Regions from separate parts of the Roseateles sp. DB2 genome, predicted to be linked through region 2. Evidence: predicted binding sites of a transcription regulator. Region 2 holds the regulator's gene; each other region holds the start of a gene.
The links. Region 2 encodes LexA, which represses DNA repair genes until DNA is damaged. Its sites were predicted from a motif close to ACTGTATNNNNATACAGT; they were not measured.
Positions count from the first base shown of each region.

Region 1: ACS5PK_RS06250 (PA0069 family radical SAM protein) is a predicted target of LexA. The motif match lies at 1,009-1,026, and genes of this name have one in related genera.
Region 3: recA (recombinase RecA) is a predicted target of LexA. The motif match lies at 1,311-1,328, and genes of this name have one in related genera.

Region 1 covers NZ_JBPZGY010000003.1:265,311-267,575, forward strand. Annotated here, with positions in the region: gene dnaB (replicative DNA helicase) at 1-879, shown strand, start outside; gene ACS5PK_RS06250 (PA0069 family radical SAM protein) at 1,027-2,187, shown strand; gene ACS5PK_RS06255 (phosphoethanolamine transferase) at 2,228-2,265, opposite strand, start outside.
Region 2 covers NZ_JBPZGY010000007.1:196,724-198,988, reverse strand. Annotated here, with positions in the region: gene ACS5PK_RS13315 (branched-chain amino acid ABC transporter substrate-binding protein) at 1-748, shown strand, start outside; gene lexA (transcriptional repressor LexA) at 1,012-1,704, opposite strand; gene ACS5PK_RS13305 (asparaginase) at 1,814-2,265, shown strand, end outside.
Region 3 covers NZ_JBPZGY010000018.1:51,863-54,127, forward strand. Annotated here, with positions in the region: gene ACS5PK_RS20235 (sensor histidine kinase) at 1-445, opposite strand, end outside; gene ACS5PK_RS20240 (response regulator) at 522-1,193, opposite strand; gene recA (recombinase RecA) at 1,364-2,265, shown strand, end outside.

The DNA of each region.
Region 1 (2,265 bases), on a different contig from region 2:
GTGGTGCAGCTGATCGACCGTGTCAACGAGCTGGCCGAACAGGGCGCCGAAGACGTCACCGGCGTGCGCACCGGCTTCTATGACCTGGACCGCATGACGGCCGGCCTGCAGCCGGGCGACCTGATCATCCTGGCAGCGCGCCCCTCCATGGGCAAGACGGCCTTCGCCATCAATATTGGCGAGAACGTGGCGATCAACGAAGGCCTGCCGGTGGTCATCTACTCCATGGAAATGGGCGCCGCCCAGCTGGCCTTGCGTATGGTGGGTTCCATCGGCCGCATCGACCAGGGCCATCTGCGCACCGGCCGCCTGGCCGACGACGAATGGAGCCGGCTCTCCGAGGCCGTGGACAAGCTCGGCAAGGCCTCCATCTTCATCGACGAGAGCCCCGGCCTCTCTCCCAGCGAAGTGCGGGCCCGCGCCCGCCGCCAGGCCCGCATGTGCGGCCAGCTGGGGCTCATCATCATCGACTACCTCCAGCTGATGAGCGGCAATGGCGGCGCGAGCGAAGAGAACCGCGCCACCGTGGTGGGCGAGATCTCCCGCGGCCTCAAGGCCTTGGCCAAGGAACTGCGCTGCCCGGTGATCGCGCTCTCGCAGCTGAACCGAAGCGTGGAAACTCGGCCGGACAAGCGGCCCATGATGTCCGACCTGCGCGAATCGGGCGCCATCGAACAGGATGCCGACATCATCATGTTCATCTACCGCGACGAGTACTACACCAAGGAAGAGTGCAAGGAACCGGGCGTGGCCGAGATCATCATCGCCAAGCAGCGTAACGGCCCCGTGGGCACGGTGAAGCTGGCCTTCCAGCGCATGCACACCAAGTTCGAGAACCTGGCCCCGGGCTATGTGGGTCCGGCGGGGGACGAATACTGATCGGTAGCAGCTGACGGTGCCTGACCGGCCCGGCGAAGCGCAAGGCGCGACGCCGGGCTTTTTGCTGCCCGTGCCGCTGGCGCCAGTGGCTGCGCTGCCTGACGGGTCATTCGCGTGACCGAGGGAATTACTGTATAAATATACAGTATGACAATGCCTCCAACTCCCCAGGATGACGACCTTTTCGCTGACCGCGAAGAGGCTCTGCCGCTGCCGTGGCCGCATGCCATCAAGGGGCGTGGAAGTGCCTTGGTCTTGGCCCATCGCTTCGAACGGGACCAGCGCGAGGCCTATGACGATGGCTGGGGCACCCTGGAACAGCAGGTGCAGGAGGAAACGCTGCCGCCCGAGACGCAGGTGGTCGAGGAGCGCGTGCGGAGCATCCTGAGCAGCAATCAGTCGCCGGACATTGTCTTTGACCTCTCGATCAACCCCTACCGCGGTTGCGAGCATGGCTGCATCTACTGCTTCGCCCGCCCGACCCACAGCTACCTGAATCTGTCGCCCGGCCTGGACTTCGAGACCCGCCTGGTGGCCAAGGTCAACGCCGCCGAGCGCCTGCAGGCCGAGCTGTCCCGCCCGCGCTACCAGCCGCGCCTGCTGTGCATCGGCACAGCCACGGACGCCTATCAGCCCATCGAACGCAAGCTGGGCATCACGCGGCAGCTCATCGAGGTACTCGCGGCGCATCGGCATCCCTTTTCGCTGGTGACCAAGTCCGCGGGCGTGGAGCGGGACCTCGACCTCATTGCGCCCATGGCGGCGCAGGGGCTGGTGGCGGTGTATGTCTCGATCACCACGCTGGATCCGGCCCTGGCCCGCATCCTGGAACCCCGCGCGGCGGCGCCGCATCGACGCCTGCAGGCGCTTCGCACGCTGGCGGCCGCAGGTGTGCCGGTGGGGGTGAGCGTGTCGCCGCTGATCCCCTTCATCAACGAGCCCGAGCTCGAACGCATCCTGGAGCAAGCGGCCGAGGCAGGCGCCCGCGCCGCCTTCAGCATCCCGCTGCGCCTGCCCTGGGAGGTGAATCCGCTGTTCCAGGACTGGCTGCAGCAGCACTTCCCGGATCGCGCAGCGCGGGTCATGGCCCGGGTGCGCGACTTGCGTGGTGGCCGTGACAACGATCCGCGCTTCGGCAGCCGCATGCAAGGGGAGGGCTTGTGGGCCGAGTTGCTGCAGCAGCGCATGCGCAAGGCCTGTGCGCGCCTGGGCCTGAACAGGGAGCGCACGCCCATGGACCTGACCCTCTTCATGCGGCCTTCACTGCGGGCTACAACGCCGCCGGCTGCGCAAGGCGAGCTTTTCTAGGGCACGGATCCCGGGTCCTGCGCGGCCAGGCTTGCAGAGCTCATGGCGCTCGGCGGCAGCGGCGCATCAGGTCCCACT
Region 2 (2,265 bases):
GTTCACGCGCAATGGCTACAAGACCACGTTCCGCGTGGTGGCCGATGACGTGCACCTGGGTGGCACGCTGGGCAAGTACGCTGTGACGCAGCTCAAGGGCAAGTCCATCGCAGTGATCGATGACCGTACTGCCTACGGCCAAGGTGTGGCGGACGAGTTCGAGAAGGGCGTGAAGGCCTCCGGTGGCAAGGTGGTGGGCCGCGAGTTTACCAACGACAAGGCGACGGACTTCAGCTCGATCCTGACCTCGTTGAAGGGCAAGAAGCCCGACGTGATTTTCTTCGGCGGTATGGACGCTGTGGCCGGTCCGATGCTGCGCCAGATGAAGCAGCTGGGCATCGAAGCGAAGTTCATGGGCGGCGACGGCATCTGCTCGGGCGAGCTGCCCAAGCTGTCGGGCGGCACCATGGGTGACGGCCAGGTGGTGTGCGCCGAGGCTGGTGGTGTGGAAGGCGAATCCAAGAAGTCGATGGAAGACTTCAAGGCACGCTTCAAGGACAAGTACAAGGTCGAGGTGCAGATCTATGCACCGTACGTGTACGACGCGCTGAACGTGATGGTGGCGGCGATGGTGAAGGCGGGCTCGGCTGAACCCGCGAAGTACCTGCCGGTGCTGGCCAAGACCGAAGGCTTCAAGGGCGTGACGGGCACGATCAGCTTCGACGGCAAGGGCGACATCAAGAACGGCGCCCTGACCCTGTACACCTACAAGGGCGGTGCCCGCGAGCAGATCGCGGTCGTGCGCTAAGCACGCCTGCCCAGCAGGCTGAGCCTGCATGGGTCAGAAAGACAGACGCCCACTTCGGTGGGCGTTTTTCATGCGGCAGCTCGCTGGAATGCGGCAACTCGCTGGATGCCCAAACTTGGCAAGACCTGACCCCGTGATCTTGTGCCAGCGGTGCGCAATGGCTTGATGGCAGGCCTGCACCGAAAGGGCATCCAGGCGAAGAAACGCACGGTGGCCCGCTGCTACCACGCCCCCTCGGGCGCCTTGGCTGCGGTGCAGCGGCCTCAGAACTGATTGCGGATCAGTCCCACAGCCAGCCCTTCAATGGCGAAAGGTTCGTCACCAGTGACGATGATGGGCTGGAAGTCCGGGTTCTCGGGCAGCAGGCTGATGTGCTGGCGCTCTTTGCGGAAGCGCTTGACCGTGACTTCTTCTCCGATGCGTGCCACGACGATCTGACCGTTCTTGGCCTCGGCGCATTTCTGCACCGCGAGCAGATCGCCGTCCATGATGCCGATGTCCCGCATGCTCTGGCCACGCACGCGCAGCAGGTAATCCGGCTTCTTGGCAAAGAGGCCGGGTTCGACGCTGTACTGCTGCTCGATGTGCTCCTGGGCCAGGATGGGGGCACCGGCCGCCACGCGACCCACCAGCGGCAGAGTCAGCTGGGCCAAGCCCGGGATGGGCAATGCAAATTGCGCATCGCTTCTGAGGGATTCGCGCACTTCGCGGGCCCTGTTGAGGGCCTTCAGTGCCGCCCCCGGCAGGCGGATGCCGCGTGAAGTGCCGCCCACAAGCTCGATCACACCTTTGCGCGCCAGCGCCTGCAGGTGTTCCTCGGCAGCATTGGCCGACTTGAAGCCCAGCTCAGCGGCGATTTCGGCACGGGTGGGTGGCGCGCCGGTTTCCTCGATACTCTGGCGCACCAGATCGAAAATCTGCTGCTGCCGGGCGGTGAGTTTGGGGCTGGCGTCCACGGGCGACCTTTCGGTGGTTGAAACTTGGGCGCTTGGAATTCCGGCGCTTGAATTCATCAGAATCTGGATGTTCATCCAGTGGCTGTATTTTTATCCAGGACTTCAGAAATTGCAAAGCAAAGTTGCGGACTTGATCGTCATCCTGGGCACCGGCGGCACCATTGCCGGCAAGGCGGCCCAGGCCAATGACAACGTAGGCTACAAGGCGGGCGAGATTGGCGTCGAGGCCCTGATCGCTGGCGTGCCTGGCCTGTCAACGTTCAGGCTGGAGGCGCAGCAGGTCGCCCAGCTGGACAGCAAGGACATGGATTTCCAGACCTGGCGCCGACTGGCCCTGGCCGTGGAAGCGCAGCTGACGCGCGATGAAGTCCGCGGCGTGCTGATCACGCATGGCACGGACACAATCGAGGAGACGGCGTATTTCCTGCATCGAGTGCTGGCGCCCCGCAAGCCGGTGGTGCTGACCGCCGCCATGCGCCCCGCAACAGCCCTGCAACTGGACGGCCCCCAGAATATGCTGGACGCCGCCCATCTGGTGAATGATGCGGCCGCTGCCGGGGT
Region 3 (2,265 bases), on a different contig from region 2:
CCTCCGGCGTCACCCACAGATAGGCGACGCGCACGCTCTCGTTGCTGACCTCGTCGTCGCGGAAGCGCAGCTCCCAGGGCACGACGGCCTCGTCCGGATTCGGTGTGGGCAGTTCCTTGTCGCCGCTGAGGAACTCGCCGCGCGGCCCCTGGACCAGGTAGTAGACGGTGTCGGATTCGTCGGCCCGCAGCAGGGCGGCCGCTTCGGGCGAGAGCGCGTAGCGCGAGCGGGCATTGGCGGCGGCCTGGTTGCGCGGCTCCGCGGCCGCCTGCAGGCCCAGGGTACGGGCCATCTCGCCCAGCTCCCGGTCATAGGGCTTGCTGGCGATGCCCTGGGCGACCAGCCAGGTCAGGGCGACGCTGATGGGCCAGATGACCAGCAGCGGAGCGAGCATCCAGTCCAGGATCTCGCCGAACAGTGAGCGTTGACCGCTGTCAGCTGCCATCAGGCTGGGCTCCGCAGGGGAAAGGCAAGACCTGACCCCGCACGGGGTTCAGGGGCCTGGCGAAGCTGCGGCGCATTCAGCCGGGGATCTTTTCCAGGCAGTAGCCCAGGCCGCGCACGGTGGCGATGCGAATGGGGCCCTGCTCGATCTTCTTGCGCAGGCGGTGGATGTAGACCTCGATGGCGTTGTTGCTGACTTCCTCGCCCCATTCGCACAGGCGTTCCACCAGTTGGTCCTTGCTGACCAGACGGCCGGCGCGCTGCAGCAGCACTTCCAGCAGTGAGAGCTCGCGGGCCGAGAGCTCCACCATCTGCTCGTTGATGTAGGCCACGCGGCCAGTGGCATCAAAGGACAGTGGGCCGTGCTTGATGATGCTGGACGCCGTGCCCAGGCCCCGGCGGGTGAGGGCGCGCACGCGGGCTTCCAGTTCCTGCAGCGAGAAGGGCTTGGCCATGTAGTCGTCCGCACCCAGGTCCAGACCCTTGACGCGCTGCTCCACGCTGTCAGCCGCCGTGAGGATCAATACCGGCATGGTGGCGCCACGGCCGCGCAGCTTGCGCAGCACCTCCAGGCCGTGAAGGCGGGGCAGGCCCAGGTCCAGGATGACCAGGTCGAATTCATGGGAGGCCAGGGCCGCATCGGCTTCGGTGCCGGTCGAGACCTGGTCTACCGCGTAGCCGCTGGAGCGCAGGGCGCGCAACAGGCCATCGGCCAGCACTTGGTCATCTTCCGCGATCAGGATGCGCATCGGTGTCTCCTTGGCCTTTGTCGCCTGGATGGCATGAGCGACAGCTTTCCTCCATTCTAGGGACTGAAATCGGTTGCGCACTCCTGCCAGCGCGTGTCAGCAGTGGATACTGGAACTACTGTACAAACATACAGATTCGGCCATAATGCGTGCACTCAAAGGAGCAATCAATGGACGCCCCCGCCAAGTCTGCAAACCCCGCCGTCAACACCGAAAAAGCCAAGGCCCTGCAGGCCGCCCTCGCCCAGATCGAAAAGCAGTTCGGCAAGGGCTCCATCATGCGCCTCGGCGAGGGCGAGAAGATCGAGGACATCCAGGTCGTCTCCACCGGCTCCCTGGGCCTGGACATTGCCCTGGGTGTCGGCGGCCTGCCGCGCGGCCGGGTGATCGAGATCTACGGCCCGGAATCCTCCGGCAAGACCACCCTGACCCTGCAGGTCATTGCTGAGATGCAGAAGCTCAGCGGCGTCTGTGCCTTCATCGACGCCGAGCACGCCCTGGACGTGCAGTACGCCCAGAAGCTGGGTGTGAATCTGCAGGACCTGCTGATCAGTCAGCCTGACACTGGTGAACAGGCCCTGGAAATCGTGGACGCCCTGGTGCGTTCGGGCTCCGTGGACCTGATCATCGTGGACTCGGTGGCCGCACTCACTCCCAAGGCCGAACTGGAAGGTGAGATGGGCGACGCCCTGCCCGGCCTGCAGGCTCGCCTGATGAGCCAGGCCCTGCGCAAGCTCACCGCCACCATCAAGAAGACCAATTGCACGGTCATCTTCATCAACCAGATCCGCATGAAGATCGGCGTGATGTTCGGCTCGCCCGAGACCACCACCGGCGGCAATGCGCTGAAGTTCTACGCCTCGGTGCGCCTGGACATCCGCCGCATCGGCTCCATCAAGAAGGGCGAGGAAGTCATTGGTTCCGAGACCAAGGTCAAGGTGGTCAAGAACAAGGTCGCCCCGCCCTTCAAGACCGCCGAGTTCGACATCCTCTATGGCGAGGGCATCAGCCGCGAGGGTGAGATCATCGACATGGGCGTGGCCGCCAAGGTGGTGGACAAGTCCGGTGCCTG